DNA from 2 places in the Natranaerobius trueperi genome. Region 2 is predicted to be linked to the other one. Evidence: riboswitches for the same ligand, from Rfam matches in the RefSeq annotation. Region 2 holds a riboswitch; the other holds the start of a gene.
The links. A riboswitch is a leader RNA that binds a small molecule or an ion and turns the genes downstream of it on or off. The one in region 2 is predicted to bind cobalamin.
Positions count from the first base shown of each region.

Region 1: another riboswitch for cobalamin. It lies ahead of cbiD (cobalt-precorrin-5B (C(1))-methyltransferase CbiD); the one in region 2 lies ahead of cbiQ (cobalt ECF transporter T component CbiQ).

Region 1 is NZ_NIQC01000031.1:17,552-21,985, forward strand. Features, by position in the region: gene cbiD (cobalt-precorrin-5B (C(1))-methyltransferase CbiD) at 1-1,823, opposite strand, end outside; cobalamin riboswitch at 1,991-2,164, opposite strand; gene CDO51_RS11110 (hypothetical protein) at 2,292-2,735, shown strand; gene CDO51_RS11115 (sirohydrochlorin chelatase) at 2,897-3,271, shown strand; gene CDO51_RS11120 (precorrin-8X methylmutase) at 3,274-3,888, shown strand; gene CDO51_RS11125 (cobyrinic acid a,c-diamide synthase CobB) at 3,874-4,434, opposite strand, start outside.
Region 2 is NZ_NIQC01000011.1:34,643-39,076, reverse strand. Features, by position in the region: gene CDO51_RS06320 (hypothetical protein) at 32-643, shown strand; cobalamin riboswitch at 1,267-1,459, shown strand; cobalamin riboswitch at 1,625-1,802, shown strand; gene cbiQ (cobalt ECF transporter T component CbiQ) at 2,038-2,751, shown strand; gene CDO51_RS06310 (energy-coupling factor ABC transporter ATP-binding protein) at 2,751-3,545, shown strand; gene CDO51_RS06305 (hypothetical protein) at 3,651-4,112, shown strand; gene CDO51_RS06300 (CbiM family transporter) at 4,147-4,434, shown strand, end outside.

The DNA.
Region 1 (4,434 bases), on a different contig from region 2:
TCAAAAGAATTTGTACTAAACCCAATAAGTTCACCATCTCGATTTGTAAAAGCAACTCCTAATCGCTTAACTTTATTATCTTTAAGATGATTTTGCACACGATTTTCAGCCTCATTTGCTATATTACAAAATAAGGTCCTACTCTTATGTGTTTTATTTAACCTATCATAATTTTCTATTATCTTGACACATTCTTCTGTTGTTACTGCATTCCAAATTCGGTTAATAGACGCTTTAGAAAATCCAGCTAAAGAAGCATGTGCTACAAAAATTTCTCGTCTTGCATCTGCTACTTTACTATGGGTATTAAATATACCTGCTGATAATTTAGCTATCTTACCGGTATGGCCCATAATAAATATCCTCTTAAAACCGCGTTTTGCGGCTTTTTCTAACATAAGCCCAATATAATTACCTGTAATAACTATATTCTCTTTCGGTATACCAAAAGAGTGAGCATTTTTTTCTCCCATTCTTCCTGGTACTAATACTATCGTCTTTAAATTCATTGATTGCATCTGATCGAGCTGCAATAATAAGGAATCTTTTAAAGCTTTTTCAGACATAGGCTCAACTATCCCAGTTGTACCAAGTATTGAAATGCCATTAATTATACCAAGCTTTGAATTTAAGGTTTTTTTTGCTATTTTTTTACCTTCTGGAACAATTATTGTGATCTCAACTCCTTCACCATTAGACAGAATATCTCTTGTATTTTCTCTTATCATCTTTTTAGGTACTGGGTTTATAGCTTTTTCACCAATATCAACAGGAAGCCCTGGTTTGGTAACTTTTCCGACACCTTCACCCCCTCGAATTTTAATAACATCACTATTTACATGCTTTATATATGCACCTATTAAAATTCCATGAGTAGAATCACAATCATCACCACCATCTTTTCTTACAAAAGCACAGTTTTTATGATCTTCTCTAATTCCATAGCCTGCTATTGGAATTACTAATTCATACCCACTAGGAGACAAGATAGTAACCTTTTCAGGATATTGTCCGTACTTTTTTGCAAGAAGTGCTGCTTTAGCAGCTGCAGTAGCACAACTTCCGGTTGTAAAACCCTTTCTTAGCTCATTTTCTTCATTTTCTACAGATTTATTGTTATATCTTATATATTTCTTACAAAGAGATTTATAAAAGATACTACACATTATTGGTATAACTCCTATTAAGCCTAAAGAAACCATAATATTTGGAGTCATTAAATCAGATAATTCTTGGATTTCAGTTATTTGATGTCCTGCATTTGTAAAAATTAAAATACCTGGCAAAAGTCCAAATAAACTCACCCAGTAGTAAGTACTTGCTTTTATAGGAGTAAAAGCAAAAAAAGAATTAATAATAAATGACGGTAAAACTTCAGTTACCCTAACGAGAAAAAGTAAACTTTTTCCATGATTTTTGGAAATATGATCAATAAAGTAAAACTTATCAGAGAACTGCTCTTTTAAAAAATCACGAAACGCATATCTACTCAATAAAAAAACAATTAAAACTCCAAAACTAACAGATAATGTAACAAGGACAGCTGCTATTAGGAAGTCGAAAATTGCACCTGCAACAATAGTTAGTACTCCACTTCCAGGAATTGAAACTACAGCAAAGAACATTCTGAAAAAAAAGAAAATTAATACTGAAGAAACGAAATTATTATTAACATATGATCTTAATATATGTAAATTATTTTGAAACCAACTTAGGTCAATACTGTTAAAAAATAAGCTAAAACAAATTGTAACTATAACTAACAAATAAAAAAGTAATTGTGCTATAGATTTCTTCTTAAAATCAAATTGTATTTTTTTCACTTAATAACACCTTCCCATATATAACAATACAAAAAACCCGGCCTTCGAAATGGCCGGGTTGAGTTCTTCTTAGTATGTAATTAAAACACTACACCACTTGATACACTACTCTCCTATGTAGCTAAAGTGTAGCAAACGTAAGAAGTACTCTCCCTTTCCTCGAAGGCATTGAGTACAGCTAATAGGCAGGTTTCCTGGCTTCTGGTATAAGAAGATTTACCTTCCCGGATTAAACCCAGTGGTTAATTAAATCTTCAATCCCAGTTACAGTGGCGGGACCGCTCAGGATTTTCACCTGATTCCCTTTTAAAAATGATTACACCTAAAAGCCACTCTATATTAAATTCTCTTAATGATAAGATATCATATAAACTCTAATTAAACAACTTACTTTTTAATAAATCTTCAAGAAATCTTCACATCTACAGGGTACAATATAAAATAACAAAACTTAAAGGAGGATTTAACATGACAAAGAAATTTATAGGTGGTTTACTTGTTGTAGGATTAGCTGTGGCGTTTACAATAGCTTCCCCGGTACAAATGGCTGCTGCAGGAGAAAGCCTAACTGAAGATAATGAAATGTTTCAAAGGGGATTAAACCAATCTTTATGTTATAGAAGTGAAGATTTAAATGAAGAAGAGCTAGACAAAAGACAACAAGAAAGAGATGAAGCAAAAATTAATCAAGTTGTAAATGCCATAGAAAAAGAACTGATCTCGGAAAAAGAAGGCAAAGACATTATTGAAACCATTAAAAATAACGACTTTGAAAGAGGAGACTGTCTAGAAGAAGGACCAAGAAATAATAAAAACAATCTTAACATCACAGATGAAATTGAAAATGACAACAGTAGAGAATTTGGTAATGGTAGGCAAAATAGAAGAGGATCTAGAGGTTGTAGAAATTAGTTCTATTTGAAGGGATCTGCTTAAGATCCCTTTAAATAATCTAAAATATATCTACTCTACAGGTTTACATTCCTACCCTTTTCAAAAATCTTATTGTTTGCAAAATATCAAATGATTGTGTATAGTTTTCTATAATTAGAAATTTATAGGGAGGTATATATATGAATCATAATATTATTTTAGGACATGGGAGTCGTAATCCTGAAGCTAACAAAGTTCTTAGATCTATATCTGATATGTTTGAGTCCGAAACTAAAGAATCAGCAAGTTATGCTTATCTTCAGTTTGAAGAACCTGATTTAGAGACAGTTATTGATAAGATTTACTCAAGTAATATCAGTACTATCACCGTAATACCACTTTTTTTATATCCTGGAATACATATAAAAAAAGATGTACCTGAAAAGATCATAAAAATAAAAGAAAAATATCCTAACTTAACTATCAGATTAGCAGACCCCATCGGAGCAGATTCTACACTCATCGCAATTTTAAAAGAAAGAGCTGATAATGCTACAGAGGAGTTAAAAAGCTAACTATGAATAAAATAAACACTCATCCGATTGAGGCAGAAAGTATGAAAATTATTGAAAACAAAGTTGATCTAACAACTTTTGATGACAAAGAATCTCCTATAGTTAAAAGAATCATTCATACTACAGGAGATTTAGAAATTCATAAACAAGTGAAATTTTCCGAAAAAGCAATTTTAGAGGGATTAAATTCTTTAAAGCAAGGAACTGATATTTTTACTGATGTAACCATGGTTACTGCTGGTCTAAATAAAAAAAACCTTAACAATTTAGGGTGTAACATACACTGTAATATCAGTGATCAAAAGGTTAGAGAAATTTCTAAAACTAAAAAACTCACACGTGCTGAAACATCCTTTGAACTATTTGGTGAAAATATCCATAACAAAATAGTTGCTATAGGAAATGCTCCAACAGCTCTTTTTAAAGTGATAGAATTATATCAACAAAAAAATATTAAACCAGCTCTAGTTGTGGGTGTCCCGGTTGGTTTTGTTGGAGCCATGGAATCAAAAGAAAGCTTAAGAAAATCCGGGTTAGATTATATAACAATTACTGGTTATAAAGGTGGTAGCCCTATAGCAGCTAGTATTATTAATGCTTTATTAAGACTGATGTAAGATATCTAACCATTTATAACCAGCACAGGGATTAGAAGCTAGGTGGATATGTAGGTAACTCGCTACTAAATTATTTAAAACATATCCACCTTTTAAAGTATTTCTTCGACCTTTTAGCTCATATGCTAAAGGATATTCTTCGGCTTCATTATCAGGGATAAACTCAGAATAGCGAAATTCATGACCTCGGATTGTTTCACCTTTAGATAATAAAAAAGAGTCATTAAGTGCTTTTGCTTCTCTGTATCCTAAAGCTACTAATTTAGATTTCATGTGAATTTTTCCTGGAATAATTCCTGACATAGGATAATTATTTCCTTGTAAATCAGTTAAAGAGCGTGTAAGATATATAAACCCTCCACATTCAGCAAGAATAGGTTTCCCTTTTTTATAGAAGTCAATTAAACTATCCATAAATTTTCTGTTTTGTGATAATTCCCTTGCAAACATTTCAGGAAAACCACCACCAAGATATACTCCAGAAACATTTTTGGGTAACTCTTTGTCTTTAAGTGGTGAAATGGGAACCCACTCGACTCCCCTCTC
Region 2 (4,434 bases):
GAAATAAATGGATAAGGAGAGTTTGTTTTATATGAGTGTATATAAGAAGATAGCTAAGTATCCTCATATTATTTTGTTAATAATAATCTTACTAGGATTTTCTATATTTCAAAATTATTCAGGAGCTAAAGATCATGAAGATCAATTAAGAAAAACTAATTATGAGAATTTCCAGTCCATTGTAAGTACATCTCGCGCTATAAATGATTCTCACTTGCACGTTTTTTTATCGGACAACAAAAGTGTAGAGGATAAAGCTAAGCATTGGAGAATTACCCTTGAGGATATGAATGAGATAAAAAGCAGAGTTTATACAATGGATAAAGATTATATTGATGATGATAATTTTAGTGACTTTATATATGTTATGTTTGAAACAATAGATATGGTGTATGAAAAAACAGAAGATATGTTAATCACTGAAGGTTTAACTTTATCAGAAGAGGAACATAAAACTATTAAAAATAGTAAAAAATTATTTGGAACAATAGGAGAAATTGATGCAAGTTATAAAACCCATAGAGAGCCTGTAGAAGTAAAGGTCAAAAATTCAACTATTGAAAAAATGGTAAATATATTTGATAATTATTCGAAGCCAGAACATCAAGAGAGGATTAGAAAAATACAGGAACAATTTAATTAAAATAGTACTAAGACGGTACTTACAATAAAAATCCACCCAATGATATTAAGCGGTGGTTTTATACTACCGCTTAATAATTTTTTTACTAAATCAACACTCAACTATTACTTAATCTACTATTAAGTAATTGATCAACCTTATCTACATCATTAAAATCTAAGGAAATTTCCTTTCTAATTGGACTGTCATGCTTAAAAATACCTTTTGTATCAGGGATACCTTTTAAGACTAAAGTATATATTTCTTTATTTCTTTTTTTAATAGGTCCCTTCCAACTGTATTCAGTTATAGCTTCCCATTCCTAACGCTTATCTCTATCTATAACTTTGTTTTCGCCAATTTCTACTCTTTGAAGCCCACGATATAAAGACATAATTCCAGGTATTAAAGTCATATAACTAGAGATAAATGATTGAAGATATCTAGAAATAGTTATCAGGTTTATGAATCAAAAAGGAATCACTTACGTATGTGATTCCTTGTATGGTAACAATTTTTCAACGAGGAAACTTCAAAAACATGTGATTGATTACCTAACAGCTAAATTTTTTATCATTTGTAGAAGGAATAAGTGCATAAATTATAGAAACCAGTATCAGGAATCATAGTGAATAATTAGTAAAATTTAATATGAAAAATTAGGTCCTTATTAATAGTTAATAAGGTTAAATCGGAAGTTCGGTGAAAATCCGACGCGGTCCCGCCACTGTGATGGGGAGATTATTTTCAACTAATGCCACTGGAGTATTTACTCTGGGAAGGCGAAAATAATCAATGAACCTAAGCCAGGACACTTGCCTAATTTTAGTTTACCTTTGAGCTACGAGTGATAGGGAGGTAAACTGTTCGTATGCTTGAATGATTCGTATATCATAATATCAGTTACTTACAGTTACTTCCTCCTTGTGAGGAAGTTTTTATTTTTAATAGAACTACTAACTAATAAGATAAAAAACAATAAAAAAGGTACTAAATAAAACTAAATAACAATAAATAACAGGTGCCTGTAACAAGGCTTAAAAGGGAAACCGGTTAAAATCCGGTACGATCCCGTCACTGTGAGCACGAGTCAACCCTATTAATCCACTAGCGAAAAGCTGGGAAGGAGGGGAAGATGATAACTGTGAGTCAGGAGACCTGCCTGTTATTTTAGCTGCATTCTCCTTCGGGTGAAAGGGCTGGGGTGCACATAAATATCGCGGAAATCACCACGATATTTTTATGGTTAATTATTCCGGCTTCTTTGTTACGAAGGCCGGTTTTCTTATCTACATCAATTACTTTTCATGACTTTAACAGCTTAACTAATAAGCTCTGTCACCCGATGATTAAGTTTATGTGAGGAGGTGAAAAGGTAACAGCAAGAAAAGCATGTTAAGAAGTGAGGGACATCTATGGGTAATTATATTAATACCTTTCAATTCTGGGAACCGAGAACCAAATTGGTAACCGGAACCATATTTATTTTCGGAACTATCAGCTTAAACAACATTTCACTATTATTGGCTGCCTTGTTTTTTTCAATATTTTTCACTCTTTGTTCTGGCCTCTCATGGAAAAAACTGATTAAAAAGCTATCTGTAGTGATTCCTTTTTTAGCTCTAATGAGTTTGCCCCTAATTTTTGGATCAGGACTATCACCCTCAATTGACCGAGTTGAATTTGCAGCAAAAATATCTCTAAAAGCGTTTACCGCTATGACTTTTACCTTGTTTATCTTTGCTAACCAACCCATTGAAGAAATGCTTGAAGCCCTAGAACATCTTAAAGTTCCATCAGCAATAACCACAATAATTTATTTGGCCTACCGTTATGGATTCTTATTTATCAAGGAAATGCAAACTAGTCTATGGGCTTTGAAATCTCGCCTTTTTACCGCACGTTTAGACCGTTATTCTTTAAAAATTTTTGGTGAATTAACAGGTGGGATTTTTATCAAAGCTATCAACCATTCAGAAACCGTATATCAAGCTATGTCTGCGCGGGGTTTTCATGGTAATATTCTGATAAATGTTCCCCAGCCAGTAAAGATAAACGATATATTTAAATCACTTTTACCAATTGGTTTTATCCTTTTTCTGATGATTGTAGACAAGGTGGTGTTTTAATGGACTTAGCAGTAGAAATAAATGATCTCAACTACATATACCCTAACAAGACTCCTGCGTTAACTAAAATAAATCTAAAAATAAAGAAGCAGAAAAAAACAGCCATTTTAGGAACCAACGGGAGCGGTAAGACCACACTCATATACCATCTAAACGGAACACTATTAAATGAAGACGGCACTTTAAAGGTTCTAGACCATTTTGTAAACAAAAAAAATCTCCATAAAATCCGTCAAATTGTTGGGTTACTTTTTGATAATCCTGATAATCAACTTTTCTCGACTACTGTATACGGTGATATAGCTTTTGGCCCTCGAAACCTTAAACTAGATCAACAAGAAGTGAACAAGGAAGTGGAAATGGCTATGAAAAAAGTCGGTATTGAGGAAATATCGAATAGACCACCATATAATTTGAGCCTAGGTCAGAAAAAAAGAGCAGCCATTGCTGGATTATTGGCAATGAACCCTCAAATCTTAGCTTGTGACGAACCTTTTTCCGGCTTAGATCCAAGCATTTCAAAGCAATTAAGAACAATATTAGACGATTTAAAAGAACAAGGAACAACACTTATTTATAGTACCCATGATGTTGACCTAACTTACGCTTGGGCTGACGAAGTAATTATTATGAAAGAAGGGCGAGTTTTGGATTCGGGGCCGGTTAGTATTTTGCGTGATGAAGAACTCATGCAAAAATCAGGGTTACCCCTTCCAACGCTAGCAAGGTTATTTAAACATAGTAAATTTAATCCACGAACAATCGAAGAGGCATCTAAATTTATTATGTCTTAACCTTAGAAGTTATTTAAAGGAAATTGGAAAGTCTCTTGAAATTAAAAACTCAACAAGTGCTGTAAACAGCATTTTGTAGACTGAATTTTAAAGGAGGGCTATTTTATGTTTAGAAAAGGGGTTACTTTCGCGCTCATGTTATTAATTGGAGTAATGGTTTTTAGTGGTTGTGAAGAAAGCGAGCCTACAAAAGAAGGGACTGAACATTCTGATACTGGTCTCACATTCAACATTATTGATCGAGATTCTGATGAAGTTGTGGATTACCATCACGATCAGCACTGGCATTCAGGATTGCCAGAAGTTTCTATAAACGAAAATCTTTCACTAGGTGCCAACATTCTAGACGAAAATGAAAAAGAAATTGAACTGGATGGAGAGCATTATTCACTAGGGATTGATTATGCTGAAGATGCTAATGAAGAGATACTCAGTCTAGAAGAACACGGCGATCATGTTCATATAACCGGTGATAAGGAAGGGGAAAGTGAAGTAGTGTTCCAATTAATTCACGACGGAGAAGTTGAACATGAAACTGTGCCAATAGAAATTCAAGTAAGTAATTAATATTCTGATTTATTTAAGGAAAGGAGTGATATAAGTGCATATCGCCGACGGGGTATTAAGCCTTCCTGTGGTTGTAACTACTTTTGGTGCAACAGCAGTGGCTGTAGGAAATTCCATTAAAGGAATCGAGGAAGAAGATATTCCTAAAATTAGTTTGATGGCCGGCGGATTTTTCGCTGTTTCATTAATTAATATCCCTGTAGGACCGTCAACCATTCATCCTATTTTTGCAGGGTTAATGGGTGTGGTCCTAGGAAAGAGAGCCCCTCTCGCCCTGTTTGTCGGGCTCTTATTACAAGCAATATTGTTTCAGCATGGTGGC